2 regions of the Caminicella sporogenes DSM 14501 genome follow, and region 1 is predicted to be linked to the other one. Evidence: a T-box and tRNA genes for the amino acid it is inferred to sense, from the RefSeq annotation. Region 1 holds a T-box; the other holds one or more tRNA genes.
The links. The T-box of region 1 lies ahead of metG (methionine--tRNA ligase). A T-box ahead of a tRNA ligase gene usually reads a tRNA of that ligase, here a tRNA-Met.
Positions count from the first base shown of each region.

Region 1 (15,891 bases):
AAATTGCTAAAACTTTATCTAATAATGGTTTTCCAAGAGTATATGTACTTATAGGTGGAATTGAAAAATGGAATTATGATTTGGTTAAATAAGTTTTTAAAATTTTAAAAAGCACACCGAAATAATATATTATCGGTGTGCTTTGTCTTTTTAATACATTGGAGGAATAGTCGGTCTCAAAGGAAATAATATATTTCCTGTTTTAGCATCTATATAAAGTAGCCAGTATCCGTAATCCCCTTTTTCAGCTTTCTTATCTTCTAATGGATGCCAATATACAAAACCTGTAATTCCTCTAAATGGTTGCTCTTTAAACATATATCTTCCCGGAATTCCATAGACATAATATTTAGGTTCATTATAATTATCATAACATATACCAAAAATATAGTGACCGTATTTATTCATTAAATCACTACAATTATCCATATATGAAATATAAGGATTGTAATAATACATATTAAGTACATATCCAAAAAATGGTATGAAATTCCTATATACATTTTCTTCATTATAAGATATTTTCCACCATCTGCAATTTCCTATATTTCTCTCAAAAGGCTTTATAGGTTTATAGTATTTAAGTGCATCTCTTATATATTTATATACTCTTTTATGCTCTTTATTATATATATTCTTATGTCCTTTTTTATAAGGTCTGTAATTTTTTTCTTTAACTCCTGCTAAATCATCATTTTCTCTTTCTAATATATTTTCATTTTCTTCCTTTACATTTTCATTTTCTTTTATTTCTTCTGCTTCTTTTACTTGCTCATATTCATATTCTTCACATTTTCCTACATCGTAATCGTCTGTTTTCTTATAATTTTCTATATTAGACTCTTCTAATTCCTCTATTTTTCTTTCTTTTACTTCTTCCTTTTCAGTTTTTTCCTCTATTTTTTCTTTTTCCTCTCTATCTACTTCTTTTTCTTCAAATTCCACTTCTTTTATGGATTCATTTTCTACTTCTTCTATCATTTCATTTGTACTTCTATCTTCTTGTATATTCATTTCTTCTATTTTTGGTCCATAAAATTCTTTTGCTCCTTCTTCTATTGTTTTCATTATTTCCTCATACTTTTCCTTGTATTCTCCATCAAGTTCCTCATCTTCGTCTATTTCACTTACCTCTTGAGTTTCTGGTTTTTCCTCTTTATTTTCATCTTTTCCATTATCCATATTTTCTCTGTTATCTAATTCTAATATCGATTTCCATTCTACCTTTTGTTTATTCATATATCCAGCTAAAGGTGCCTCTATCCCTTCATCTCTAGCTTCTTTTTTCATTGGCCAAGCCACAACAGCTATAACATCAAACGCGTCTATATCCTTACCTGTTCCCTGAATATTACTTGGATCAAGCTTCCAATTTAGCTCTCCCTTACCCTTATCATCAATCATAAGTGAACCTGCATCTACATATATCTTTTCTTTGGTACTTATCAAATAACTCCTATAAATGTATTTTCCATCTTCGAAATATTTAAGGTCTTGTACGTAAACATTCAGTATACCTTTACCATTTCTCACTTCTATTTTGGCATATCCCTTTGGAACTTTTTTATCCTCTTTTCCAAATCCCGCATCCTCATTTTCTAATATTATAAAATATCTTTTGTACCTCTTATTGTCAACCATTATATGCCTCCTTTCTAAAACCCCATTTAATACTATATATATGTAACAGAAATCAAATAGTTCACAACTTGCAATAAAAAACTTGTTTAAAAAAATAAAAACGTCAATCGACGTTTTATTAATTACAGTTTTCAAGCTTATTTTCTTATTTTAATATGCTTTTTTTATATTTAGTCCCTTAAGGAAGTTTTCAACCTTTTCTTTATCATCACAATTTATTTCAATATAAACTGTCTTTGTATCCTCCCCAGTAAACCATTTATTTAATTTCTTATTTGCTATTTTAAGTTTTAAATCATAATACTTTATATTTTCTTTTTTAGTCTTTTTTTCGTTTAAATTCCAACTATAATCTATCAATCTATTTAAATCATAACTTCCATTATAAGTATATATTTTATCTTTATATAATATATTTCCTTCAAATAATCTTAACATATAATCTACTGCTACTAATCCATATGTAATTCCACTAAAAAAATATACCAAACCCATTTGTAAATACCAATTTATTATACAATATTCTTTAATCATTTCTTTTTGCTTAAAATTATTTTTTATAACTTCCAGATATTCATATCTAAATAATATTTCATACCATTTATTTAAATATTTTGGAACTAAAAGCCTATGTGCTTTTAAAAAATAAGCTAAAAAAATCTCAAAATAAAAAAATACAAATACAAAAAAAGCTAAAGATATAAAAAAATATACATGATTAATCCTTTTTATTGATTTTACAATTATACTATCTCTTCTTTTATATTTTTTAAATTCTCTTACTATTATAATCATAATTATCAAAATAACACCTATAATTTGAAACTTTATAATCATTTTTTAACCTCACCTGTAAATAATTTGAATTAATTTTATAACTAACATATTCTACACATGTCTTATCTTTCCTCTTCATTTATTAATTTTTAAAAAAAAAGCGTCTTTAAAGACGCTTTTTTAGTCAACTCTACAAATTTTCTTAATTTTTAATTATTAAATCGACTTTTTTATTGCAGCTATATTATTTGCCAATACTGCAAATTCTTGTATAGTTAAACTTTCAGCCCTTCTCTTTTCACTTATACTACTCATAGACAAAACTTTCTTAATTTCTTCTTTATCTAAACCTAAACTGCTCATTGAAAGTGAATTAAGAAGAGTTTTTCTTCTCTTTGCAAAAGAAGCCTTAACTACTTTGAAAAAAATTTCTCTATCTTCTACTTCTACTTTAGGTTTATCTAAAACTTTTAATCTTATTACTGTAGATTCTACTTTTGGTTGAGGTATAAATACAGACCTCGGAACTTTAGTTATAACATGAGGCTTACAGTAATACTGTACTGCAACTGTAAGCGCTCCATAATCCTTAGTATTAGGCCTGGCCTGCATTCTATCTGCAACTTCTTTTTGAACCATTACTACTATATCTTTTACAGGTATTTCTTCTTCTAAAAATCTCATAATAATAGGAGTTGTTACATAATATGGTAAATTAGCAACTACTTTTACTTTTTGTCCGTCTAATTTTTCATATATTAATTTAATAATATCCACTTTTAATACATCAGCATTAACTACTTCTACATTTTCATAACCTTTTAAAGTTTCCCCTTCTAGTATAGGTATTAAATTTTTATCTATCTCTATAGCTAAAACTTTTTTAGCTCTTTCTGCCAGATATTGAGTAAGAGTTCCTATTCCGGGTCCTACTTCAATAACTACATCTTCTTTACCTATCTGTGCTCCATCTATTATTTTATATATTATATTTTCATCTATTAAAAAATTCTGTCCTAAACTCTTTGAAAATTGAAATCCGTATTTTTTTACTATTTCTTTAGTTTTTTTAGGAGAAACTAATTTTTCCATCTTATCCCTACTTTTCTATAGTTTTTTTAATGCATCTTCAAATTCTTCCCTAGTAATGCCATAATTATTTAATCTATTTAAAAACTGTTTAGAATTGCCATAACCTATTCCAAGTATTTTGCCTAGTTTATCTCTTCTCTTTGAAGCATTTTCAGAACCATTTAAATCATTTAATATTAAATCGGCATTAGTAAACTCCTGCCTTTTCTCACTTACAAGACTTCTCACTTTAAAAAGTGCTGCTCTAATGTTTTCAGGTGAAGCATTTTCTATACCTATATCATTATTCTTAGTGGCTTCTTCTCTAGGCAGAAAAGCATGTTTACATCCTTTAATTTTATTTGATATAGTTTTTCTAATTTTTTCTCCTGCAAAATCTGGGTCAGTAAATATTATAACACCTTTCCTCTTCTGTGCAGTTTCTATCCTCTTTAATGTCTCTTTCGTTATTGCAAATCCGCGAGTAATAATTACCTCAGCTTCAACTGCTTTTTTAACAGCAGAAGCATCATCTTTTCCTTCAACTACTATGACTTCCTTTATTACCATACTCAAACTCCTTTTTTCTCTATTCTAAAATATATACTCTAACCTTTCTTCTTCCATATCTCATTGCCGCCCTATGATCTTCAAAGAACAAATCTATTTTTTTCCCTTTAATAGCACTGCCAGTATCTTCAGCAGAAGCAAATCCATAATCCTTAGAACCATCTAAAGATTCTATATAAAGCTTAGAACCAAGTGGTATCACTCTAGGGTCTACTGCGACAACTCCATGTCTTACTCTAGTTCCCGTATATGTGATGCCATATTCAGGATGGTCTGGACGTTTACCCGTACTTTGATATGATAAATCGTAAGCTGTAGACTGCATTATAAGGACTTTCTTATATCTTATAACTTTTCCCCTAGATGCAACAAAATATTTTTCAGAACCTTTTTCAATAATCTCATCTACAGGCTTTTTTATAACTTTCTCACTTACAACTTCTCTTGCCACTTCTTCCCCATTTTCATAAACTACTTTGTATTCTACTTCTTTTTTGCCATTTTTACCATTTTGAAGTCTTTTAGTCTTTCCTGCCTCAATACTGTCATTATACTTTATAACTGTTTTATATGGTATTTCCATTTCTTCTCTTACTATTTTTTCCTCACATCTTATAACATTTATAATATCATTAGCAGTAACATTGCTTTCTAAAGAAGGCTGTGTTCTATCTTTTTCACCTAATTTTATATTATACTGCTTTAAAATATCTTTTACCAAGTTGTTTGCAGTAAGTACATCAAGCTCTTTTCCATCAACCTTTATTTTTACGGGAAAAGCCCTCTTAATTTCTATAACCATCCCATTTTTAAGTTTAGCATTACTATCTATACTCAGCTTATCCTGTTCTTTCAAAGTAATTCCTGCCTTTTTTAATACACCACTTACATTAAAAGCTACTGTCTTAATAGTTATTTTCTTATCCCCATCTACTATTGTTATTTCCTTTCTAAAAGCAAAACCTATCACAAAAATACTCAACAATAGCATAATAGCGACAATCATCATTATTTTTTTGTTTTTAATAATTTCCTGAAGCTTAATCTTAAACTCCATTTTTATTCCTCCTTAAAGTATCTATATAATTTTAGGGGTTTACCAAATTTAACCCCCACCTTTTATTTAAGTGGGGGTTTTAGAAAATTGTATCTTTTATCTTCAATAGTCTATATCAAAAAACCCCTAATGTCAATTATATTCATGTCTTTTTATATTATGCTATTATTGACATATTTTGTGAGCAGTATTCAGTAAAGAAAATCCATCATATTTCTCTACTTTTTTCTATATATTTCCCGGGAAATTTTCTCTTTTCGACTTATTTTATTCCAAAATATTTTTTTGCATTTTCAGTAGTCTTTTGTGCTACTTCTTCAAAAGAAATACCCTTTATCTCTGCTATCTTTTCTGCAATAAATCTTACATAACTAGTTTCATTTCTTTTTCCTCTGTATGGCACAGGTGTAAGATAAGGTGCATCAGTTTCTATCATTAAATATTCTATTGGTACAGTTTGTACAACTTCTACAGCTTTTCTTGCATTTTTAAATGTTATAGGACCTGCAATAGATATATATGCTCCCAATTTAATATATTCTTTGGCAAGCTCAGCACTTCCTGAATAGCAATGAAGTAAAACCCCATTTTCAAAAGCATTTTCTTCTTTTAATATTTTCATTACATCATTATTGGCTTCTCTGTCATGGATAATAATTGGAAGTTTTACTTCTTTTGCAAGTCTTATTTGCTCCCTAAACCATTTTTTCTGTACTTCCCTTGGTGAATAATCATAATGATAATCTAATCCTATTTCTCCTATAGCCATTACTTTTGGCTTTTTTGTCATAGCTTTTAAGAGCTCAAGCATCATTTCATCCATAGTTTTTGCATCATGTGGATGTATTCCAACAGCTGCATAAACCATGTCATATTTATCTGCAAGTTCAACAGCTCTAACTGAGCTTTCATAATCTGCTCCCGGATTCATTATATAAGATATTCCATTTTCTTTAGCTCTCTTTATTACATCATCTCTATCCTTGTCAAATTTTCTATCGTCTAAATGTGTATGTGAATCAAACAACATTTTATCTTCCTCCTTAATACTATTTTAAAAATATTCTCTTTATGATATTTTACCAAAATATATAATTTTTAGCGAGCCAATAGTCAACATGTAGTAAAGAACTAAAAAACAATAAAATTGTATTTTTGTAAATCAACAGTATTAATTGATTTTAACAAGTATATTATAATTAAAGTATAAAATATATACGGGAGGACTATAATGTCGCAGATATATGAAAATATTAAAAATGATAAACAAATATGGAAATTTTGTTTTTATGGTTTTCTTAAAAATCTTAAATTTTTTGAACCTTATCTTTTGATTTATCTTTTGAACATTACAAATTCTAATCTTTTCAAAATAGGTATTTTATTTTCAATTAGAGAAATAGTAACTTATATATTTGAAATACCATCTGGTATATTTGCCGATAATTATGGAAAGAAAAAAGAACTTATGCTTTGTTTTTCATTTTATATAATTTCTTTTTTGTTTTTCTTCACAGGTAAAAACTTTTTTATTTTAGCTTTAGGTATGATATTTTTTGGACTAGGCGAGGCTTTTCGCTCTGGAACTCACAAGGCAATGATTTATTCTTATCTTGAACAAAGAGGATGGTTTGAACATAAAACTTTCGTATATGGAAGAACGAGGTCATTTTCTCTGCTCGGCTCAGCTGTTTCAGCATTTTTATCTATTATATTTGTTTTAAATTTACCTAGTTCAAGATGGATATTTTTAATTTGCATCATTCCATATATTTTAGACTTCATGTTGATATGGTCATATCCAAATAGTTTAGATGAAAAAAGAAATAATGATTTAAATATAAAAAAATTTTTTAAAGAAAGCATATTTCAGTTAAAAAGCATTTTTCACAATAAAAATTTAAAAAAACTGCTTATAAGTTCAGCTCTATATGACAGTATCTTTAAAACTATTAAAGACTATATTCAGCCTATTTTAAAATTAGTCATATTAACTAATACAGCTTCGATAATTACCGGCTTAGATGGAAATAAAATAGTAAAAATATATTTAGGTATTACTTATGGAATATTTTACATTTTTAGCTCTATGGCATCAAAAAATATTTACAGACTTAACAAAATGGTTCCCTCTAATAAACTAATGGTCATTTCTTTTGATATTATGGCTATGCTGCTGTTATTTCTTTCAATTGCAATAAAAAATAATACTACAATAGTAATTATAAGCTTGTTTTTTATACTATATGTTTTAAAAGATGCTAGACGACCTATATTCGTAGATGTTTGCGGCGACTACATGAAAAAAACTCAAAGAGCTACTGTATTATCTGTTGACAGTCAATTAAGAGCTCTTTTTACAGTATTCTTTGCTCCAATCTTTGGTTTTATATCAGACTATTATTCTATAGATACATTATTTTTGTATATTGCCGTACTAATAATAATAGTAAATAGATTTTTATATGTATCGAAAAAATCATCAATTAAAATAAGTTAATCTGCACTTAAAAACAAACTAAATTTTATAAATAATTTAAAGCAGGTACTTTTGTACCTGCCTTCTTATTTTTAACATAAAATTATACTAACTTACTGTACTTCCACTTTCAATATCTGCTGTAACTAAAGTAAGTTTTTCTCCATTATCAGCAGCTAAAATCATTCCTTCAGATTTAATACCTCTAAGCTTAACAGGTTTTAAATTAGCTACCAATATAACTTTCTTTCCTATTAAATCTTCTGGCTTATAATGTTTAGCTATACCTGATACTACCTGTCTTTTTTCCTTTCCAACTTTAAGCTGTAAAACTAACAATTTATCAGCATTTGGATGTTTTTCTGCTTCAACTATCTCTGCAACTTTCATATCTACCTTAAAGAAGTCATCTATAGTAATTTCACTTTTTTCTTCTGACTTTTCTTTTTTATTCTTTTTTTCTTCCTTTTTAATATTTTTTTCTTGTTCCTTAGCTAATTCTTCTAATTCTTTTTTTACATCTATACGTGGGAATAAAGGTTCTCCCTTATGTACTTTGATACCTGTTTCAAGTTTTCCAAATTCCATAACATCTTCCCAACTTGTTCCTTGCCCTTCATCTATTCCAAGCTGTACCCAAATCTTCCTTGCTGTACTATCCATAAAAGGCTGTATGAGTACTGAAATTATTCTTATAGATTCTGCTAAATTATAAAGTACTGTATCAAGTCTATCCTTATTTTCTTCATCTTTAGCTAATATCCATGGAGTAGTTTCATCTATATATTTGTTTGTTCTTCTAACGACTTTCCATATTTCTTCTAATGCATTACTAAAATCAAATTTATTCATTTTTTCTTCTACTTTAGCCCAAGCACTAGCAGCTATATTTTTAAGGTCTTGGTCAAATTGTCCTTCTTTTTTTGGCTCAGGCACTATTCCACCATTATATTTATCTATCATTGCAACTGTTCTGCTGACAAGATTTCCAAGGTCATTAGCAAGGTCCGAATTTATTCTGTTTAAAAGAACTTCATTTGTAAATACACCATCTTGTCCAAATGAATATTCACGAAGAAGGAAATATTTAATGGCATCTACTCCATATCTTTTTACAAGTACAACAGGGTCTACTACATTTCCCTTAGATTTAGACATCTTTCCTCCTTCAAGTAATATCCATCCATGTCCAAATACTTTTTTAGGTAGCGAAATATCTAAAGCCATAAGTAAAGCATACCATATGATAGTATGAAATCTAACTATTTCTTTACCTACTAAATGCACATCTGCCGGCCAATATTTAGCATAATCCCCTTCTTCATTTTCCGGATAGCCTAATGCAGTAATATAATTGCTAAGTGCATCAAGCCATACATAAATAACGTGCTTTTTATCAAATGGTACAGGAATACCCCAGTCGAAAGATGTTCTAGTTATACACAAATCTTCAAGACCCGGCTTTAAAAAGTTATTTATCATCTCATTTCTTCTTGAAGCAGGTTCTAATATTTCTGGATTTTCTTCAAATAGTTTAAGAAGTCTTTCTTGATATTTTGACAATTTAAAGAAATATGCTTCTTCTTTCGTAAGTTCTACTTCTCTTCCACAATCAGGACATTTCCCATCTACTAATTGAGTTTCAGTCCAAAAAGATTCACATGGAGTACAATACCATCCTTCATATTCACTTTTGTATATATCTCCCTTGTCATAAAGCTTTTGGAATATCTTTTGAACTCTTCTTTCATGATACTCATCTGTAGTTCTAATAAAAATATCATATGAAATCTCCATAGTCTTCCAAAGTTCTTTTATTTCAGCAACTATTTTATCTAAATATTCTTTCGGCTTCATTCCATGTTCTTTTGCTACTCTTTCTATTTTTTGTCCATGTTCATCTGTTCCAGTTAAAAACTTTACATCATAGCCAATAGCTCTTTTAAATCTTGCCATGGCATCAGCAGCCACAGTTGTATAAGTATGTCCTATATGCAGTTTAGAACTTGGATAATATATAGGGGTTGTAATATAATACGTTCCTTTACTCATATTTATCATTCCTCCTTCTATCTTTTAACAATAATAAAAACCCCGCCCCTCTTAAAAAGGGACGAGGATTATCTCGCGTTACCACCCTAATTTGTCATTATGTCGCCATAATGACCTCACTAAGTGACTAATAATCACCTTGCACTTATAACGGATGCAAATCCGACCTGACCTACTATTATTTCAATCAGGCAGTTCAGGGTCCATCTTCAATATATCCCTCAGTACCGGCTTTCACCTAATCCGGCTCTCTGTAACTAAGATGATATATTTACTCTTCCCATCTTCACTGTTTTCAATTATAAATTTTCAAATTGTAAAATTCATATTTTTATGTTAAATCTTTAAAGTTCTTAAAGTCAACCGTTTTTCTATCTATCTTATTATGTATAAGGATATTATAAAATATACGTTTTTGTCAAGAAAATCAAAAAATTATTTTACATATCATTACTGCTGAAACAACCCCTGCTAAATGAGCTATAAGCCCACAAACCAAAGTGTGCCTTGAATTTTTTATTCCTATAGCTCCAAAATACAGTGCCATTGTATAAAATATCGTTTCAGATGACCCCATCATTGTTGAAGCTACTCTGCCTATAAAGGAATCTGCTCCATATGTATTTACTATATCTTTTACCATAGCTAAAGAACCACTACCCGATATTGGTTTTAATATTACAAGTGGAATAATTTCTTTTGGAATTCCTATAATCCTTCCGGGTAGTAACAATATATTTGAAAAAATTTCAAGCGCACCTGATTCTTTAAATATACCTATTGCTATAAATATAGCTACTAGATAAGGCATAATCTTAACTGAAGTTTTAAATCCTTCTGATGCTCCTTCTACAAATGCATCATATAAATTTACTCCTTTTATATAGCCATGAAATATTATTATAGTAATCATTGCTGGAATCGAACATATAGATATAATATTTAAAATTTTATCCATTATAACTACTTCCTTTCAAATATTTTACATACAAATATTCCTATTAATGTAGATATAAAAGTAGCTATTAAAGTAGGACCTATTATTTCTGTAGGATTTACAGAATTTGCATCTGCCCTTATCTTTAATACAGCCAGTGGTATGAGCTGAATAGATGACATATTTATCACTAAAAACATAATCATAGCATCTGTTGCTGTATCTTTTTTAGTATTAAGTTTTTGAAGTTCTTCCATAGCTTTAAGTCCTAAAGCTGTAGCTGAATTCCCTGCTCCAAACATATTTGCAACCATATTCATTATCATAGCTGTTATTGCTGGATGACTAAATGGTACATCTGGAAAAATATATTTCATTAATTTACTAAAACTTTTTCCTATACTCTCTATCAATCCCGATTTTTCAGCTATTTTCATAAGCCCAAGCCATGTTGCCATTATTCCTGTAAGTCCAATTGCAAATGTGACAGCATCACCTGTATTTTCTATTATGACTTTATTAATAACTTCTAACTTTCCATTTATCACAGCTATAAATATACCTATAATAATCATAAAAAACCATATAGTGTTTATCATTTATATACTTCCTCCACTTTAAGTATTATCGTATACTATATATTTCTATTGAATTATTGTTTTAATTATGATAAAAATAGAAAGAAGCATTTTATAAATGAAGGACGGGATAAATTATGAGTACATCTAAGTTAAAACCTCTATTAAACAATTTAAGTCAAAGTATAATAAAAAAAATGGATATAAATATTCCTAAAGATATGATTTCAATAGATATAAAAAAAGAAAACCCAGATTCTTGTGATGAATATAAAGTTGTATTTGAAGAAGTTTTTTCTTTTTACTTTGTAAATGAAAATACCAATTTAGTAAAAAAAGCTTATTTTGACTGTACCAAATTAACTTCAATAGGCTATTATGAAAATGGAATAGGTGAATTTGCAAATGCTGATGTCTCCGATATCGAAGAATTAAAAGCCGAAGATGTATCTCTTCCTAATTTTGCTTTAGAATTAAAAAACTCATCCATGTTCATAGAAGCAAGAAGTATAAAAATAAATGATAAAAAATTTAAAGTAGGCTATCCAAATATTTAATACATGATAAATTAATTGCAACAAAAATCCCTTATAGATAAATTTTTTTATCCTAATCTATATGGGATTTATTTTTTATTTTTAAAAATATCTTTACAATCTTTATAATGATTATTATAAATTTCACATTGAATTACTTAATTTTATAGCATGTGCATATATTATTATAAATACATATTAATTATATGTTTTGTTCTCTGAAATTTAGGGTAAAATGTACAATAATTAATCTTGGAGGTGCTAAATTATGTTTTTGAGTCAAAGAAAAAGAGAAATAGAAGCTAAAATGAATTTTAACAGAGGATTTACTACCGGAGCTGTTATAGGAACTCTACTTGGTGGAATTATAGGTGGAGCTCTTGGAATTTTAATCGCCCCTGACTCCGGCAAAAATACTCGTAAAAAAATTTATAGTAGTGCAGATGAATTAAAAAACAATATAGAAAAAGAACTTTTAGAAGTTAAAAATAAAATTAATGAAGATATACGACAATCTATACTACAACTGAAAAATGAAATTGCAGAAAAAAACTTTTTCAGAAAAGAAAAAGAAGAAATACAAACTAATCTTGGTAAAATAACTTATAGTAAAGACTTAGTGTCTGATGGATTAATTGAAGTTGACAATATTAAAGAAAATGAGGCAAAGGAAAAAAATGAAGAAAATATTTAAAAAAAGAAGGAAATCAGACATTATTTATAGAATTTTATGTAGCCAAAGACAAAAAGATATGGAGTGATATTATGAGTCAGATAACTATTAATCTTACCGATTTAGGTTTAATTATATTGTGGGGAGCTTTAGTTACTCTTATAATTTATCTTATACTTGTATTAAGAAAATTTTACTTTACTATGAAAGAGATACAGGAAATAATTTCTGTTAATAAAGAAAATATAGAAATGACATTAAATGAAATGCCTTCCATAGCAAAAAATTTAGATGAAATTACTGGTGAAGTATCTCATGATGTACAAATGGTAAGAGGTACTATTGATGCCATAGCTCAAAAAAGCGAAGTTGCAGCTGCTTCTTTAGAAGATACCGGCGATTTAATAACTGGTATAGCTGCTATTATTCAAGTAGGATTGTTTATTAAAAATATATATGAAAAAATATCTCCTAAAAAGAAAAGAGTCATTTAAGCCTAAAAAGGAAAATCATTCACATTGATTTTCCTTTTTTAATAATTTCTTAAGTTTATATAAAATCTAACTTTTTTATCTTTATTCCTTTTAAAATAATACATTTTTTAATATAAATATTTTTTTAGAATATGTATTGACTTTTATTGGTAGCTCTGGTATTATTTAATGTGAAGAAAGTTGTCGAAATTTGTCTAGAGGAGGATGTTAAAATGAAATCTACTGGAATAGTAAGAAAAGTTGATGAACTTGGAAGAGTTGTAATCCCAATAGAATTAAGAAGAACTTTAAACATTGGAGAAAAAGATGCTCTTGAAATTTTTGTCGATGGTTCACAAATAATTCTAAAAAAATATGAACCAGCCTGTATTTTCTGTGGTCAAGCAAAGGACAATATAAACTACAAGGGAAAAAATATCTGTCCAAGTTGCATTAAAGAAATTGAGGGATTACTTTAAATGCTTGTGTTTAAACACAAGCATTTTCTCTTCCCACATTATTCAAATCTTCAATCATCTTGTTTAAATTTATTTCATTTATCCTAGCAATTTCTTCAAGAGTTTCTGTTTCTGCTCCTAAACACCTCAAACAACTAAGCCCATATTTTTTAAAAACTTCTATAGTTTTAAAATCACTGAAAACGATTTCAGAAATCGTCATATCTTTATTATATCTCAATATAACCACCTCTATATAAATAATATAAATTTTTCGCAATCAAAAATATTCATTCCTCAAAACAAAACAATTTTCAATACTAAATTTCCAATTAAAAAAATATATATTCACAAATAACTAAATATCTACGCTGTATTTATATACTTCTCTTTTAGGAATTTTTCTATCTTCTGCTACCTTTTTTATTGCTTCTTTCTTTTTCATTCCTTTATTTATATATAAAATTATATGTTCTTTAATAGAAATTTTTTCCCAAATATCGCTTCTGCCTTTTTCATCATAATTTCCTTCTACTAAAATTACAAACTCTCCTTTTGGCTGTTTTGCCTTAAAATGATTTAATATATCAGAAATACTTCCACGTAAAACTTCTTCATACTTTTTTGTAAGTTCTCTAGCTATTACAATTTGTCTATCATCTAATATATCCATCATATCATTTAAACAATCTAACAATCTATGGGGTGATTCATAAAATACTAAAGTTCTATCATCTTTTTTTATCTCTTTGAGCCTTTCCCTTCTTTTTTTCTTATTTCTATCTAAAAATCCTTCAAATGCAAATTTTTTAGTTGAAAGTCCAGATATTACCAATGCAGTTATTATAGCACTTGCTCCCGGCAATACTTCTAAAGAAATATTATTTTCTATACATAATTTTACTAAATCTTCACCCGGGTCAGATATACCGGGCATTCCAGCATCACTTACCAAAGCAATATTTTGTCCTTCTTTTAATTTTTCAATAAGTTCCTGTCCTCTTTTATCTTTATTATGTTCATGATAACTTACCAATGGTTTCTTTATATCATAATGATTTAATAATTTAATTGTATGTCTTGTATCTTCAGCAGCTATTAAATCAACTTTCTTTAGTATATTTAAAGTTCTTATAGTTATATCCTCTAAATTCCCTATAGGCGTTGGACAAATATAAAGTTTCCCTTTTATTTCTTTCATATTCTCTGCTCCTCTTTTGTTATACTTCTATACTTTCTCTACTATATATTTTATAAATTTCATCAGTATAACTTCCATCTTCTTTATACACATATAACGGTTCTAAAAATTTAAGCTCTGGCCTTGCTGCTTTAATGCACTTTAAAAGCAACAAATTTGGCTTTTTATTTTTACTTGGATGTATAAATCTTATCTTCTTTGGTTCAAGTTTATACTGCCTACATAAATATATTATATCTACTAATCTATGTGGTCTATGTACTAAATAAAAATGTCCATTATGTTTAAGTAATCTACTTGCCATAGATATAACATCTTCTAATGTACACTTTATCTCATGTCTTGAAATGGCCTTCATATCTTCTGGATTCTTTATGCCTCCACCTGCATTCATATAAGGTGGATTAGATGTCACAACATCTACAGAATTAACATTTATAATCTTATCTGCTCTTTTTAAATCTACATTTAATATTTCTATCTTATTTTCTAAATTATTAAGTTTTACACTCCTCTTTGCCATATCTGCAATTTGACTTTGTATTTCTATACCATATATCTTACCTGCATTACTTTTTCCTGCTATAAGTATAGGAATTATCCCCGTTCCAGTTCCTAAATCTACAACTGTAGCACCTTTTTTAATTTCGCAAAAATTGCTTAAAAGCACAGCATCCATTCCAAAACAAAAACCTTTTGGATTTTGAATAATCTTTAATCCTTTACATTGTAAATCATCTATTCTTTCATTATCTCTTAATATATTGTATTCCAAATTTTATCTCTCCCTATTAGTTTGTTCACTGCTTTTAATCATTTTATATTATTATACTATATTCTTTTTTTCATTAGAATCTAAACTATTTTAAAGCAGTATAATTTCTTATAAAAATATCTAATTTTTCATATAAAGAAAAAACCCCTATTTATGGGGTTTTGTCTACTATCTAAATTATTCTGGATTTGGAGCATCTACAGGACATACATTGGCACATGCACCGCAATCAATACAAGTATTTGCATCTATTATATACTTATCATCTCCAGCACTAATTGCATTTACTGGACATTCTGGCTCACATGCACCACAACTAATACAATTGTCATTAATATAATATGCCATATTATATCACCTCCAAATTCAATAAATTTCAAGCCTTCATTTATTCATTATATCCATTTATATAAAAATTTATTATTATTCAGTTGTAACTTCATCATCTAATAAATTTTCATCTAGTAAAATTTCTTCATCTGCTTCACTTTCATTATCTTCTTCATTATCTAAACCTAATTCTTCATTTGCTTCTATTCGCTCAATTTCGCCTTTATGATAAATATATATATCATCACTTAAATCTAATTCACCCGTTTCTTCATTTTCATTA
Region 1 is NZ_FRAJ01000018.1:6,037-21,927, reverse strand. Features, by position in the region: gene BUA90_RS10015 (rhodanese-like domain-containing protein) at 1-92, shown strand, start outside; gene BUA90_RS12195 (DUF7922 domain-containing protein) at 151-1,641, opposite strand; gene BUA90_RS10005 (hypothetical protein) at 1,792-2,478, opposite strand; gene rsmA (16S rRNA (adenine(1518)-N(6)/adenine(1519)-N(6))-dimethyltransferase RsmA) at 2,635-3,510, opposite strand; gene rnmV (ribonuclease M5) at 3,526-4,059, opposite strand; gene BUA90_RS09990 (resuscitation-promoting factor) at 4,079-5,116, opposite strand; gene BUA90_RS09985 (TatD family hydrolase) at 5,379-6,146, opposite strand; gene BUA90_RS09980 (MFS transporter) at 6,348-7,616, shown strand; gene metG (methionine--tRNA ligase) at 7,704-9,647, opposite strand; T-box leader at 9,702-9,943, opposite strand; gene BUA90_RS09970 (spore maturation protein) at 10,075-10,605, opposite strand; gene BUA90_RS09965 (nucleoside recognition domain-containing protein) at 10,611-11,183, opposite strand; gene BUA90_RS09960 (YxiG family protein) at 11,300-11,719, shown strand; gene BUA90_RS09955 (YtxH domain-containing protein) at 11,967-12,392, shown strand; gene BUA90_RS09950 (DUF948 domain-containing protein) at 12,464-12,865, shown strand; gene BUA90_RS09945 (AbrB/MazE/SpoVT family DNA-binding domain-containing protein) at 13,078-13,323, shown strand; gene BUA90_RS09940 (DUF1858 domain-containing protein) at 13,334-13,543, opposite strand; gene rsmI (16S rRNA (cytidine(1402)-2'-O)-methyltransferase) at 13,661-14,494, opposite strand; gene BUA90_RS09930 (tRNA1(Val) (adenine(37)-N6)-methyltransferase) at 14,523-15,278, opposite strand; gene BUA90_RS09925 (DUF362 domain-containing protein) at 15,456-15,626, opposite strand; gene BUA90_RS09920 (PSP1 domain-containing protein) at 15,702-15,891, opposite strand, start outside.

Region 2 (15,891 bases), on a different contig from region 1:
ATCAACTTTTTAATAATATAAGTTTTTTTATTCCATTTTCCAACAATTTCTATACCTCTAAAATCCACTTTTACCACCCTAAACGAATTTAAAGCGGCTACTTACAGCCGCTTTAAACTATACCTTCACTTAAGAAAGGTTTTTCTTCTATTATTTCATCAACTATATTGCTTCTATTAGTAAATAATTCTATTGCCTTATAAATAGCAGGAGCAGTTGGAGTTGTTCCACTTGCAAATATACTTTTTAATTTATCTTTTAATAAATCTACATCATCAGTAAAACCATTTATTATATTAGTCATTTCTCCATTTACACCGGGATAAGCTATAACTGCAATCTCACTCTTTCCCTTCCTCACTCTTAATGAATTCATTAAATCCAATATACTTTCCTTTGCTCTTTCAAGTTTTTGCTTCATACTTCCACTGCAATCAATCAAAATACAACATTTAAGTGGTATTTCATCACTTAAATTTTCAATGTACTCAATAAATTTATTTCTATACTTAGGTTTTATTTCATCTAAGCTTGAACCAATTATCTCTTTAAGTTCTCTATTTACTACATATCCTATTGTTTTATTTACTGTCTTTTGCGTCATCATCTGCAAAGTAACGCTTAAATCATCTAAATATGTTAGTTCCCATTCACCTTTACCTTTTTTCGCAATTCCTTGAATTTCTTCAATTGGATTTTCATCACTTTCGTTTTTTCCAATTATCCCTATAGCACTTACTACTATATTATGTTTTTGAGCCTCCATTGCAGCTAATAACGGGTCTCCGCCTATATTAGATTTACCATCTGTAACTATTATAATTTCTTTCATTTCCATATAATAATCCCCCAATCTTTTTTTGTTTAAGGGGATTATTGCCAATTTATTTATTTTATATACATTTTATCTTCTTTTCCAAATCTTTGTAACTAATACAGTCATATCATCTTCAATTTTATTGTTATTTCTCTCTATAGCTTTATCTAATATACTATCTGCTATCACTTGTGGATTTCTACTATTTATATCTTTAATTAATTCTACCATCCAATTAGTTTTATCTATAAAATTTTTATCTACATCTAAAACTCCATCTGACATGGTAATTATAAAATCTCCAGAATTTAATTTTACAGACTTGCTATCTATTGCTATCTCATTTACTATTCCAACAGGTAAAGATGATGCATGTATAACTTCCACATTCCCATTTGTTCTCTTTATAAAAGATGGTACTGCTCCTATTTTTATAAATTCTACTTTTCCACTATACAAGTCAACTATCGATAAATCTATAGTTGAAAATGCCTCATCTAAAGATTTAGACATCAAAACAGAATTTATAGTTTTTATAGCTATATTTTTATTAAATCCTGCTCCTAGTAGTTGTTCTAATAAAGTTATAGTTGCCACACTCTCCTTTGCAGCTTTTTCACCTGTTCCCATTCCATCACTAAGCGCTAACATATACTTGTTGTCATCTAAATCCATAAAAGAATAATTATCTCCACTTATATAGTAATTATCCTTTGATACCTTTGCAACTCCTGTATTAACTTTATATTTTTGAGCCTCAACTAGCTGAATTAAACAACTTCCATTTTCATTGCCTTTATTGCAATTTCTGTTTTTATGAACAACTTCTCTTCCTATAACTTTTTTTACAATTGGAATAATTCTTCTTTCACATATTTCTCTATCAAAACACTTTTTCTTTTCAATATCTATTTCAAATCTCCCATTTTCATTTTCTAAAACAGTAATTTTATCAATTATAATACCTTCTTTGTCAAAAGCAACATAAAGGGCATCTTCTACATCTCTTTTAAATTCTATATTAGAAGATATTTCCTTAGATAATTCTCTTAATATCTGAGATATTCCATTAAATTGTTCAGAAACTAACTGCCTCATTTCAAAGAGTTTTTTATTCCATTTATAATCTATCTTATATATTTCATAAGCACTATTAATTATATTTATCAACTTTTCTAATCTTAAACATCTTTTCCTAAGATAATCAGGAACATTATTTTTATCCAATATGCCCTTAGCTTCTACTAAAGTAATAGAATCTACCAATGCATTATAAGTACTATAAAAGCAGTTATTCCAACAACTTCTTTTCATATTACAATTTAAACATATAGAATTTGCAATATTATTTATTATATTTGTTATTTCTTTTTGTTCAACAACTTTCTCTTTTTCAGCAATCTTAGAATAAGTTACTGCTAATTCTGAAAAAGCTAATGAATAATTTTCTAATTGTCTTAACATAAGCTTTTTAATTCTCTCACTATAAACTTTATCTATTTCAAAACCATCACTTTTTAAACTGATAAATTTATTTATATATTCAGAAACCGATTTTGGCAGCAGTATAAATATTAAAAATGCAATTACTATTTCTTCAAATTGAACTAACGTTTCAGTTGAACCATTTATATAAAATGTAAGTATAGAATTGCTTAATACAATTCCTAAAGCCGAAGTAACTTTACCTACATCTTTAAATATACCTGCCAGTAAACCTGAAAATCCATAAATTCCTATTATAACAGGAGTATCAACTGTAGACATGCTAGTTATAATACCTATAGTAACTCCTACAGCTGCTCCTATCGCTGCTCCTCCATTATAAGCAAATACTAATATTATAAAAATCCCAACTATATTCTTCAAATCATAACCAAAAAATATTACATCTGAAAGTCCTAATACCGAAACTGCCAAAATAATTGCTATACATATTACCTCTTCATTAGAAAGGATTTTTCTATTTGATTTTACTGTTAGAATTGGAATACTATAAGAAAGTATGTATATAAATACAAAAACTATAATTGATTCAAAACTCGTCATAAATAAATCATACAAATAAAACTCTGTTAAAAATAAATACAAAACACCAGAAAAAAAAGTTATACTACCGGTTAAAAAAGCCAATTTTGATGTATTAAACCTTATATTTTTGACTATATACCTAAAAACAATAAAATTTAATCCCAAAATTAACATATACCTATACTTATCAGCATTAGTAGTTAAAATCCCCAATAAAATACTTAATCCTAATATAGAATTCTTTTTATCCTTAGTCATTAAAGTTGTAAAATAAGCTACTCCAAAAGGATTTAATCCATTTAAAATCGAAGCTCGTCCCAATAAAAAAGCCAAAATATTTAACAACAAAAAATCTTTGCTTATAATACTGTAAATCTGTCCTTCTTCTCTTCCTAATCTTTTGTATCCTATATTAAATTTTTCCATAGTAAAAAAACACCCCCCTGTATAATGCATTATAACAGGGAGGATTTGAAATATTTGTCAACTTGACTGAATGTTTCAAAAAAAATTATGACATTCACTACTATTTTCAAACAAATTGTTTACTTTTTAGAAATAAAACAATTATTTTTTTATAACTCTAAAAATAAATTTTAAAACATATTGTAAAAAAATAAAAACTATAAGTGGCATCACTTATAGTTTATCTGTACTTTAAATATTTTTTATTGGTAGCGGCGAGTGGACTCGAACCACCGACCTTCCGGGTATGAACCGGACGCTCTAGCCAGCTAAGCTACGCCGCCATATTGGTTGCGGGGACAGGATTCGAACCTGCGACCTCCGGGTTATGAGCCCGACGAGCTACCAGCTGCTCTACCCCGCGACGATAAAAAATTAAAAATTATTTTAAAAAATAATTAACACTAACTTTTAATTCTCAATTATCAATTTTCAATTCTCAATTCTTTCATTACATTTGGTGCCGGGGACCGGAATCGAACCGGTACGGTCTTTATAAGGACCGCAGGATTTTAAGTCCTGTGCGTCTGCCAGTTCCGCCACCCCGGCATATTACATTTCTTGCGACGAATTTTATTTTACATTATATTTTACTTTTTGTCAACACATTTATTTATTATTTTTGAGAAATTTATTATAAAATTAAACATAACAGATAAAAACTAAAAAACATAATAAAAATCACACATTATACAAATTCCTAATCAAAATATAAGTTTTATCCTATTATTTTTTCAAAAATATATCCTTCTAAATTATCATAATCGCTAATAGTAATTTTATCTACTCCTAAACTTACAAGTATTTCATAAAGAATAACAGCACCAGCCAATATAATATCTGCCCTCTTAGGCTGTAAACCTTTTAGATTCTTTCTTTCTTCATTATTTGTTCTCTTAAATAAATCTACCATTTCTTCTACTTTTTTTATTTTAATCTCATAATTATGTATTAAATTACTATCGTAAATTTCAAGTTTTCTATCTATGGCAGCTAATGTTGTTACCGTACCCCCAATCCCTATTATCCTTTTTATATCATATTCTCTAATTGCTTTTAAAACTTTACTAATAATTCCTTTTATATCTTTTTTCAGATTTTCAAATTCTATATCGCTTATAGGGTCAGTACTAATATGCTTATCCGTCATTCTCACAGCTCCAACATTTAAACTAGTTTTAAATTTTATGCCGTTAATATTCCCGATGATAAATTCTGTACTACCTCCACCTATATCTATAACTAATATATCTTTATCACACTTATCTATCCCATGTACTACACCCTTAAAACCAAGCTGTGCCTCCATATCACCATCAATAACTTCTATATTTATTTTAACTTCTTCTCTTGCCCTTTTTACAAATTCTTCTTTGTTTACAGCATCTCTAACCGCACTAGTTGCTATCGCTCTAATATCACTTATTCCTTCTTTAATTGCAATCTCTTTAAATACTTTTAAAGCATCTATACTCCTATCAATAGCTTTTTCTGACAACTTTTTAGTCTTACCTACTCCTTCACCTAATCTCGTCATAATAAGCTCTTTTCTGCTGTTTATTATTTTGTTATTTTTTATTTCTGCAATAATAATCCTTATAGAATTTGTTCCTATATCAATAACGCCCACCTTTTTCATTCTCCTACCTCCAAATAAAATAATAAATATCCTCTTTTCAACATAATAAAACCGGGAATATATCCCGGTACTATTTCATATTCATATTAATTACTATTTTCTATTATATCCGTTCCCTTTTCTCTTATTTACATTTTTCTTCATATCTTTCAACTTTTCATCGCTATCCTTTAAAAATCTAGCTAGCATATCTTCAAAAGATGCTTTCGGTCTAACCGGTCTGCTTACAAATTCTTTAACTGCTTCTTTTTTAACAGTATTTTTCTGCTTACTTCCTTCAGTAGCTTTTCTAATAGAAAGGCTTACCTTTCCATTTCCACTAACTTCTATTACCTTTACTTTTACCCTTTGTTGTTCTTTTAAATAGTCTTTCACATCCTTTACATATTCATCTGCAATTTCTGAAATGTGACATAATCCTGTTATACCATCCGGTAGTTGAATAAAAGCTCCAAAATTAGTAATACCTGTAACAGTACCATCAACTACCTTTCCAATCTCAACGGGCATTAAAAAAATTCCTCCTTAATTCATTTAACATTATTGTTATCAAGTAAATTATATTTTATAAGCCCTCTAATGTCAATATACCTTTTATAATTAACAATTAATTGTTTTTCTTATTATCTTGAATAATATAAATAATCTCATTAGGTTTTACCATTTTTAATTTTTCTCTAGCAACCTTTTCTACAAACTCCTTACTATCACTTTTTTCTATATTTTTTTTCATATCTTTAATCTTCATTTTAAGCTCATTAACTTGCTTTAATGCCTGTTTTTCCTCATTTTTCAATTCTCTTATTTTTATTTCTTGCTTTATCATAGTTATGGATAAATATATAAATAATATAAGACAAATTATTATATGTATTCTATTTCTCTTTAAGAAACTTTTTTTCTTCATTTTTTTCATACGTTCACATCCTTTATTATCTTAATACACTATTATTATTTTAATTATTCTATAATCTTTCTATATTCCCTTCTATTTTTTTTTATGTATAATTGTACTCATATTTTTCTTAATATCTTTAAACATTCTTTTGGGAATTAAAGATATTCTTTTCAATCTTAAACAATATGGTCTTAACATTTGAACTACTCTTATACAAGGATATTTGATTATTCTAATTATAAATATAACAATACTATTGACTTTGTTATATATGCAGCTAAAAACTCTTTTTATAAAAACAATTATTTCCATAAACATTTTTGTAAATAATCTACTTAAAAATATATTATATAATGACGTTCCAAGTATAAAACCTAATAAAGTATATCCTCTCACCCTTCCGTCATCACTATAAAGAAGAACTAATATAGCAACCATAGTTATAGTAATCCAAAAAAATAAATCTTGTAAAATAGCAGTAATTCTCTTGGGCTTTAAATAAAATCTAAAAATCTTATAAATATCATAAATAAACCCTATTAATATCCCTCCATATAATGTTGCAAAAAAAACGTATATTTGATAATATACGAAACTAGTCATATCAATCACTCTCCATGTACCATCATAGAAAAAAATTCTCCATTTACTAAAATGGAGAGATTATTTAAACATTTTCCCAAGGAATCCAAGCCCCTTAGATAGATTATCTTCTTTTTCAGAATACACAATAGATGTTATATAACCCTCTATCGACAGATTCCCATCTTCTAAATTAAGCTTTTTTATATCCAGTCCCTCACCTCTAATAGTTAAATTACCTTGAACTGTTACCAATACTATCATATCGTCATTATAACTCTTTACATGTTCTACTCCTGAAATGCTCATTTTTTCTCGATTTTCCAATATTATGTTTTGAGACCTATTTTTAAAACCATTCTTTTCTTCCAAAAAGACACCTCCCTCTTATAAAAATATGTATATAATATTGGAATTATTACTTGTTTATTTTCTAGAAAACAAATGTACTTGATAAAAAAAAAGCACAATTTTGTGCTTATAAAATATTTGTTAAGCTATTATTCTGCTGATTTGCCATATTATTCTATAGCTTTATACATTTCTTTTGCATCATCTTTAGTTGCATGTTCCTTTAAGTCTAAAACCTCTACCTTTATCACCCTCGTACCAAACTCCAAAGTCAATATATCTCCAACTGAAACTTCAGTACCCGGCTTTGCTATTTTATCATTTATCTTTACTCTGCCTTGCTCACACGCTTCTTTCGCAATTGTTCTTCTTTTTATCAGTCTAGAATTTTTTAAAAATTTATCAACTCTCATAAATTTTCAACTCCTTCTGCAGTCTTTTATACTTTTCTTTCTAATTTCTTTAAATCACTGTTATGTCCTATGACTATTAATACATCACCTTCCTCAATAACAGTCAAAGCTGTAGGTGATATATTTATACTTGTTCCTTTTTTTATAGCCATTATATTAATTCCGTATTTTGCCCTCATATTCAATTCTAATAAATTTTTTCCTATCCACTCTTTAATTGCTGTAATTTCTACTATACTGTATTCGGGAGATAATTCTATATAGTCCATTATATTAGAAGATACTAAACTTTGAGCAATTTTAGCTCCCATATCTCTTTCTGGAAATACTATTTTATCTACCCCTACTTTATATAATACTTTAGCATGAAGTTCATTTTGTGCTTTAGCTACTATATACCTTGCTCCTGCTTCTTTAAGCATAATAGCAACTAATATAGATGACTGTATATCTGAACCCATTGCAATAACACATACATCAAAGTTATTTGCTCCTATCGTACTAATCAATCTTTCATCAGCCGCATTTCCCTGAATAGCATGGGTAACAGAACCTGATATTTGATTTATTGCCTCTTCACTATCATCAATAATCAATACATCATTTCCCATATTATAAAGAGTAGTTGCTATACTGCCACCAAACCGTCCTGCTCCAATTATTAAAAATTGTTTCATAATATGTCCTCCTTTAACCTACAATAACCTTTTCTTCTGGATATCTCAATATTCCCTTATTTTCTTTTTTCCTTTGAGCCAAAGCTAATAAAACCGTAAGTGGTCCTACTCTTCCAAAAAACATCGTTATAGCAATAATTATCTTTCCAAGCTTACTAAGAGTTGATGTAACACCTAACGATAAACCAACTGTACCAAAAGCTGATACTGCTTCAAAAAATATTCCTATAAACGAACAGTCTTTTTCAGTTATTGATAATATCATTGTAACTAATATAACTAATCCCAATGCCAGTCCAATGATAGCTAAAGACCTATTTATAATATCTCTAGGTATTCTTCTTCCAAACGTTTCTGTATCATCTTTACCCTTTATCACTGATACAATCGTAGCTATTACTACCCCTGTTGTTGTAATCTTTACACCACCAGCAGTTCCTGCAGATGAACCTCCTATAAACATTAATACTATTGTAAAAAATATCGATGCCATAGTCAGCTTATCAGTAGGAAGTGTATTAAAACCTGCCGTTCTCGGAGTTACAGAATGAAATAATGCTGAAAGAAATTTACCTTTTAAAGACAACTGTCCCATTGTATCTGGATTATAAAATTCTAAAATCAATATTACAAAAAAACCTACTGAAATTAAAATAAGAGTCATAGTAATTGCTAATTTTGAATGTAAAGAAAGCTTATTAAAATTCTTTTTCTGCATGACATCTAAAATAACTACAAACCCTATTCCACCTAAAATTATTAAAGACATTATTACCATATTAATTAGTACATCATCAACAAAAGGAGTTAAACTTCTAAAATTGCCTATTAAATCAAATCCAGCGTTGCAAAATGCAGATATTGAATGAAAAATACTATACCAAATTCCCCTACTTAAACCATAAATAGGTATAAATTTTATTGAAAGAAGTATAGCACCAATTCCCTCTATAGTAAAAGTCATAATTAAAATATATTTAGCAAGTCTTACAACTCCTGAAAAACTAAACTGATTTAAAGCTTCCTGCATAACTAATCTCTCTCTAAGAGTTATTTTTTTACCTAATAAAAGAGCAAATAACGTCCCCATTGTCATAAAACCTAAACCACCTATTTGAATAAGAAGTATTATAACTACTTGTCCAAATGTTGTCCAATATGTCAATGTATCTACTACAACTAAACCTGTAACACATACAGCTGAAGTCGCAGTAAATAAAGCATTGATAAATCCTATACTCTGTCCATTTTGAGAAGCTATAGGCAAGTTAAGAAGCAGTGCTCCTATCAATATAAGAATTGCAAATCCCAAAACCAATATCTGTGTAGGATGAAGTGCAAATATATCTATATTCCCATTTCTTTTCATATTTAATGCCTCCTGACTATAACAATTTGTCCTATATTCTATCTCATATTAAAATCTTAGACACAATAAAAACAAAAACCATGAAGAATCCATGGTTATATTTATACACTCTTTTATGTATTTAAATACCACTTCTTCCTCTTTCAACTATAAATCTAAAATACTTATTAGTCAATAATTTATTAAATGAAAATAACCCCCTTAAAACTTTGAGGAGGTTATTTCCAATTTTGATATGTACTTGATATATATTTACTTTAAAGTATTTTCACAAAATATACTAATAATATCTAGTTTAAATTCCTATGCATTTACTTTCTCTTTTAATGCTTTTCCAGCTTTGAATACTGGAGCTTTTGAAGCAGGAATTTCTATTATTTGTTCTGGATTTCTTGGATTTCTACCTTGTCTAGCTTTTCTCTCTCTCACATCAAATGTTCCAAAACCAACTAATTGTACCTTTTCTCCTTTTACCAAAGCTTCTTCTACACTCTTCATAAATGCATTTAATGCAGATTCAGCATCTTTTTTTGTAAGTCCTGACTTTTCAGCCATGCTTGCTACTAATTCAGCTTTGTTCACAATAATACCTCCTTATTATTTAAAAATAAAGTTCGTAATAGCTTATTCTATCTTTTATTCAAAAATCCTTCTTTTTTTAAGGATTTTTTTATGAAATTACTGCCTTTTTTCTAATCTTTTAGCTTCATTCCACAGCTTGTCCATTTCCTCTAAAGTCATTTCCTTTAAATCTAATCCACTTTTCCTTGCCTTTTCTTCCATATAATTAAATCGTCTTATAAATTTATTAATTGTATTATTCAAAGCAAGTTCTGGCCTTATCTTTAAAAACCTCGCTACATTAACTACTGCAAATATTAAATCTCCTATTTCTTCTTCTGTAGCTACTACATTACCACTTTTATAAACTTTATGAAGTTCTTCTAACTCCTCTTTTACTTTTAACATTGCACCATCAATATTATCCCAATCAAATCCAACTTTTGCAGCCTTTTCTTGTACCTTGTAACTTTTCATAAGAGCAGGTAGTTGTTTAGGAATTCTCATTAATGATTCAGTATAACTTTTTTCTTTCTTTTCTTCTCGTTTTATATCTTCCCAATTCTTTAAAACTTTCTCAGCTGTATCAACTTTCAAATCTCCAAATACATGAGGATGTCTATTAATTAATTTTCTACATATACTTTCTATCACATCATTTATATCAAAATATCCATTTTCACTAGCTATTTGACTATGGAATACTATTTGAAGCAAAAGATCGCCTAATTCTTCTTCTAAAAGTTCCATATTTTTTGCATCTAAAGCCTCTAAAACTTCATAAGCTTCTTCTATAAGATATGGTCTCAAAGTTTCATGTGTCTGTTTTCTATCCCAAGGACAACCATCTTTACTTCTCAATCTATCCATAATACTTACTAAATTATCCATTCCATATTTCTCTTTTATATTATTACTAGTTTTAGGAATAAATATACTAGTTAAATGGTCTAGCCATTCTATCCTATCTAATTCATATAAAGGAATATGGACTATTTTCTGCTTACCCTTTATACCTGCTCCTCTAATTACTGTAATTATATATTCATCATCATAATATTCCATAAGTTTAAGCTTTAATTCAGAAGCAACAAATCTATTATATACTTGAGTTATAATAATATCAACATCTATATCAGGTTTTTGAAAATTTATTTGAAAACTATCTATTATTTTTAAACCATTTACAGGGTCACATTTAAGTTCATTTAAAATGGCTTCTATAAAACTTACTCCCGGAATAAACTCCAATTGAATATCATTATTTTCTTTAGCTATCTCAATCAGCTTTTGCACAGTATTTTCAGCAACAAATGGACTTCCCGGTACTGCGTACACAACAGACCCTTTTTTACTAATCATTATGAGTTTATCTACTATTTCATCATATACATCTTCAAACTTTTCATTTTTATCATAAACATAATCAAAACTAATTATTTCTATACCCAAATCCTTTATAAAATCGACTACTGGATGTCTTTCTGTTCTCAAATACAAAGGTTTTGCCTTTTTTATGATTTCTAAAGCTTCTACTGTCAAATACTGTTTGCCACCCGGTCCTAAACCAACCACTGTTATTTTTCCTCTCAATTTATCACTCCCCTTAATCGTCATTCCTTATTAAACTCGATTAAATATTTTAAATATCTTTTGTAATTTGCTTCCACCAGGTAGTATTTGTAAATCTTCTTCTGTAATAGTCTTTGTTATTAAAAGCATTAATCCATATACTACTACGCCCAACACTACAGCAATAAGTGTAGCTATATTATTTCCTAAAATACTACTTAATATTGAGTATGAAAACTTTACTACAACAGCCATTAAAACGACTGAAATAATAGGCTTTAAAATTACATTGATAAAATTAAATTTTATTCCCATTTTTATAATATATGCGAAATTCAATATAGCTGCAACTGCATAACCTATAACTGTAGCTATTGCTGCTCCCCTTATATTCAAAAAAGATATTCCGAGTAATATATAACTAAGTATTAACTTCACAACAGCACCTGTAAATAAATTCTTAACAGGCACAAATGGTTTTCCAAACCCCTGTAAAATTCCTGTTAATATTTGAAAAAGTGATAAAAAAATTATTCCATATCCCAATATAGCCAAAATGGCACTTGCATTTATTGCACTATCTATTTGTCGCGGATAAAGAAGCATCATTATAGGTTTTGATAGTATAACTAATCCTACTGCAGAAGGAAGTCCTATTAAAAGCGATATTCTCATTCCTGCTTCTATAGTACTAAATAAAGATTTTGTATCTTTTCTTGCTATCAAATGTGAAACTGCCGGCACTAAACTTATTTGAAGTGCAGCAGTTAATACCTGCGGAAGATTTATTAAAGGATTTGCCATACCAGTCAATTGTCCATAAAGTCCATTAGCCTGTGAAGCATTATAACCTATATCTTGTAGCCTTCTCATAACAATTGCAGCATCAATAGACTGCATTACAGGCATCACTGCAGCACCTATAGTAATAGGTATAGCAATAGTTAAAAGATTTCTTATTATTTCACTTGTAGTTTCCCTTTTCTCTAAAGCTGTATATTTTATTTTTTCACTTTTTTTATATTTAAAATATATGTATGTCATCATAATTGCTCCAAAAAAAGAACCAGCTGTAGCTCCAAATGTAGCTCCTGCCGCAGCTATTTCAAGCTTTTTATTTAATAAAATAAAAGCTAAACCTAATCCTAAAACAACTCTTCCCATTTGCTCTATAATCTGTGATATAGCTGTTGGCTTCATATTTTGCAGTCCTTGAAAATATCCCCTAAAAGCAGACATTATCGGAACAAAGAAAAGAGCCGGTGCAATTGCAAGTGTAGAATAATACGCCTTCGGATTCTTTATAATAACTTTTGAATAAAATCCAGCTCCAAAAAATAATATAGAAGATGTAATAATTCCAATAATAAATAATACTGAAAATGCAACTTTAAAAATTCTATGAGCAGCATAATTATCACCCATAGCTACTTTTTCAGATACAAGCTTTGCTATCGCTGTAGGAAATCCAGCAGTAGATATGACTACTAATAATAAATAAATAGGATATGCACTTTGATAATAACCCATTCCATCATCACCAATAATATTTGCAAGGGGTATTCTAAAAAAAGCTCCTAATATCTTTACTATTATTCCTGCAACGCCTAGTATGAAAGCTCCCTTTAGAAAAGAATTGCCTCTAATCATAATTATCCTCCTAGCAACTTTTTAATAGTTTATATACTTAAAAATTAACTCTCTATAATACTGTACTTATTCTACAAGTTTTAAATTTCACTTATGCAGTCAAATCTAACTATTAATTTTCAAGTATTAACTATTATATAGTAATTACCTAAAAATAATATAATTGTAAAACATAATAATTATACCAAAATATAAAATATAAATCACAAATTATAGTTAAAAAATTCGTTTAAAAGAAAAAAAGTAGCAACCATATTGTTACTACTTTTCTAAACTTATTGATATATATTAAATTTATTGTTCCATCTGCTTGCCTAAAAATCCAGCTGCAGTTTCAGCAAGTTTCTGCTCCATTTCTCCCATTATTTTGTCAGTATCTTTAGAAAGAAGAACTACTGCACCAATTGGGTCTCCATGACTAGTTATTGGAGCTATAACTTGAGATGAATATTTCCTGCCATCTTTTTCTTCATTTATTATAGGAATAAGCTTCTCAGCTTCATTTATAACTTTTATTTCACGTTGTTCCATAAATTTTTCTAACTGTTCACTAACCCTTTTATTTATGTAATCTTTTTTTGAACCGCCTGCTACAGCTATTATATTATCTCTATCAGTTACTATAGCTATAACGTTTATTGCTTCATTTAAAGATTCAACATATTCAGTTGCAAATTCATTTAATTCACTTATAGGAGAATATTTTTTTAATATAACTTCTCCTTCTCTATCCGTAAAAATTTCTAATGGATCTCCTTCTCTAATTCTCAACGTTCTTCTAATTTCTTTAGGAATAACAACTCTACCTAAGTCGTCTATTCTTCTCACTATACCAGTAGCCTTCAATTGTTTTCCCTCCTAAATAAATACTTTAATAATGAAATAATTACTGCTTGTAAGATTATTATTTGTATATACTTTTTTTTTATACATTTATGGCATATTTCTTTTTTTATGTTAAAAGTGATATATACTTCATCAAAAAAAAGTTTATGGTAAAATCACCATAAACTTTTTTACTTTGTTTTTCTACTTTATATTTTTTTCAAATTTTTCTATCTTCGCATTTTCTTTTAATTCTTTTATTTTTTCATTATATTTACTCTCTTTTATATAATCTATTGCTATTTTCTTTTCTTTCTCAATTTGCTCCTTTTCTAATCCATCTTTTATTAAGTCTTCAATAGTCTTAATTTCTTCTGTTTTTATAATATGATACCCAAATCTAGTTTTTACCAAATCACTAACTTCTCCTTTTTTAAGAGAAAATGCTGCTTCCTCAAACTCAGGAACCATTACCCCCCTTGAAAAATAGCCTAAATCTCCGCCTTTTTCCTTAGAACCGGGGTCTTCTGAATATTCTTTAGCAAGCTGTGCAAAATCTTCACCTGCTTTTATTCTTTTCAGTAAATCTTTAGCAAGTTTTTCATCTTTAACTAAAATATGTCTAGCTCTCACTTTTATAGGATAATTTTTTATTAACTCCTGTAATTTTTTCTCATCATTTAACCCAGCCTGTTCAAATATCTTATTTCTAAATTCTTTCAAGTAAAGTTCCATTTTTATTTGTTTTTTTATAAAATTTTCATCAATATTTTTTTCTTCATAAAATTTCTTTAATTCTTTATTACTCTCCAATTGTTTGCTAAAATCTTTATATTTTTCTTCAACTTTTTCACTATCTATTTTTATTCCCATTTTCTTTGCCTCTTGAAGAATTAATTCTTCAGTAATAAGTTTATCAAGTATCTGCTGCTTAACAATTGTAAGTAAAGTTTTTCCATCTATTTCTTGACTCCATATATCTTCTCCATACCATTTACTATAACTTTTTTCAACAATACTAAAATTCTTTTCAAAATCTTCTTTAGTTATTTTTACACCATTAACTTTGGCAACTACATTTTTATCTAAACTTGATTTTAAACTTTCTTTATTACATCCTGTAAAAATAGTTGCCAATAAAATTAGTACTACTGTAATAGCCAATACTTTCCTTTTTATTTGAACCAATAAAATCCACTCCTCATCTTCTGTTATTTACTATCTTATTATATCTCATATTAATTTTTATGAAAACCTCTAATTTTTTCTAATACTTCTTTAATTTCTTGCAATTTTCTATATTGAAGCCCTTTATTTTGATGTCTATAAATAAAGAAAGGTTTACTACTGCAATTAAAAATAATTTTTCTTCCAAATTCCTCTGTAGCTTTAGCTATGACAAACGGGTCTATTTTAAATCTAGTGTCAAATTCAAACTTTATTCCTTCTTTCGTTTCTGAAATAGAATTTATTTTCAATTTTTGAGCTAAAACTTTTATATATGCTATAGATATGAGATTGTAAACTGATTCCGGTAATGTTCCAAATCTATCTTCTACTTCCTCTTCAACATCATATGCATCTTCTTTACTTCTAATAGATGCTATCTTTTTATATATTTCCAATTTCTGTTTCTCATTGTTTATATATTCATCAGAAATATATGCATTTACAGTTATATCAATGTTTGTCTCTATAACTTCTTCTACTTCTTCTCCTTTTAAAGTTTTTATAGTATCTTCAAGGAGTTTACAGTAAAGGTCATACCCTATAGAAGCCATATGTCCATGCTGCTGAGAACCTAATAAGTTACCTGCTCCTCTGATTTCCAAATCCTTCATAGCTATTTTAAATCCTGAACCTAGTTCAGTAAATTCTTTTATAGCTTTGAGTCTCTTTTCAGCAGTTTCAGATAATATTTTATCTTTTTGATAAGTTAAATAACAATAAGCTATCCTATTACTTCTTCCTACTCTTCCTCTAAGCTGATAAAGCTGAGATAAACCCATTTTATCGGCATCATATATAATCATTGTATTTA
Region 2 is NZ_FRAJ01000012.1:22,961-38,851, forward strand. Features, by position in the region: gene BUA90_RS07775 (protein kinase domain-containing protein) at 1-68, opposite strand, end outside; gene BUA90_RS07780 (vWA domain-containing protein) at 113-838, opposite strand; gene spoIIE (stage II sporulation protein E) at 905-3,274, opposite strand; tRNA gene BUA90_RS07790 (tRNA-Met) at 3,521-3,597, opposite strand; tRNA gene BUA90_RS07795 (tRNA-Met) at 3,602-3,677, opposite strand; tRNA gene BUA90_RS07800 (tRNA-Leu) at 3,772-3,862, opposite strand; gene BUA90_RS07805 (Ppx/GppA phosphatase family protein) at 4,032-4,952, opposite strand; gene BUA90_RS07810 (S1 RNA-binding domain-containing protein) at 5,046-5,462, opposite strand; gene BUA90_RS07815 (FtsB family cell division protein) at 5,560-5,868, opposite strand; gene yabQ (spore cortex biosynthesis protein YabQ) at 5,941-6,453, opposite strand; gene yabP (sporulation protein YabP) at 6,514-6,804, opposite strand; gene BUA90_RS07830 (RNA-binding S4 domain-containing protein) at 6,954-7,196, opposite strand; gene BUA90_RS07835 (potassium channel family protein) at 7,223-7,873, opposite strand; gene BUA90_RS07840 (TrkH family potassium uptake protein) at 7,887-9,242, opposite strand; gene BUA90_RS07845 (HU family DNA-binding protein) at 9,546-9,824, opposite strand; gene yabN (bifunctional methyltransferase/pyrophosphohydrolase YabN) at 9,921-11,396, opposite strand; gene BUA90_RS07855 (putative polysaccharide biosynthesis protein) at 11,427-13,025, opposite strand; gene spoVT (stage V sporulation protein T) at 13,320-13,871, opposite strand; gene BUA90_RS12385 (peptidylprolyl isomerase) at 14,055-15,038, opposite strand; gene mfd (transcription-repair coupling factor) at 15,089-15,891, opposite strand, start outside.
Region 2: it has a tRNA-Met gene. The T-box ahead of metG (methionine--tRNA ligase) is inferred to sense a tRNA for this amino acid. The anticodon was not compared.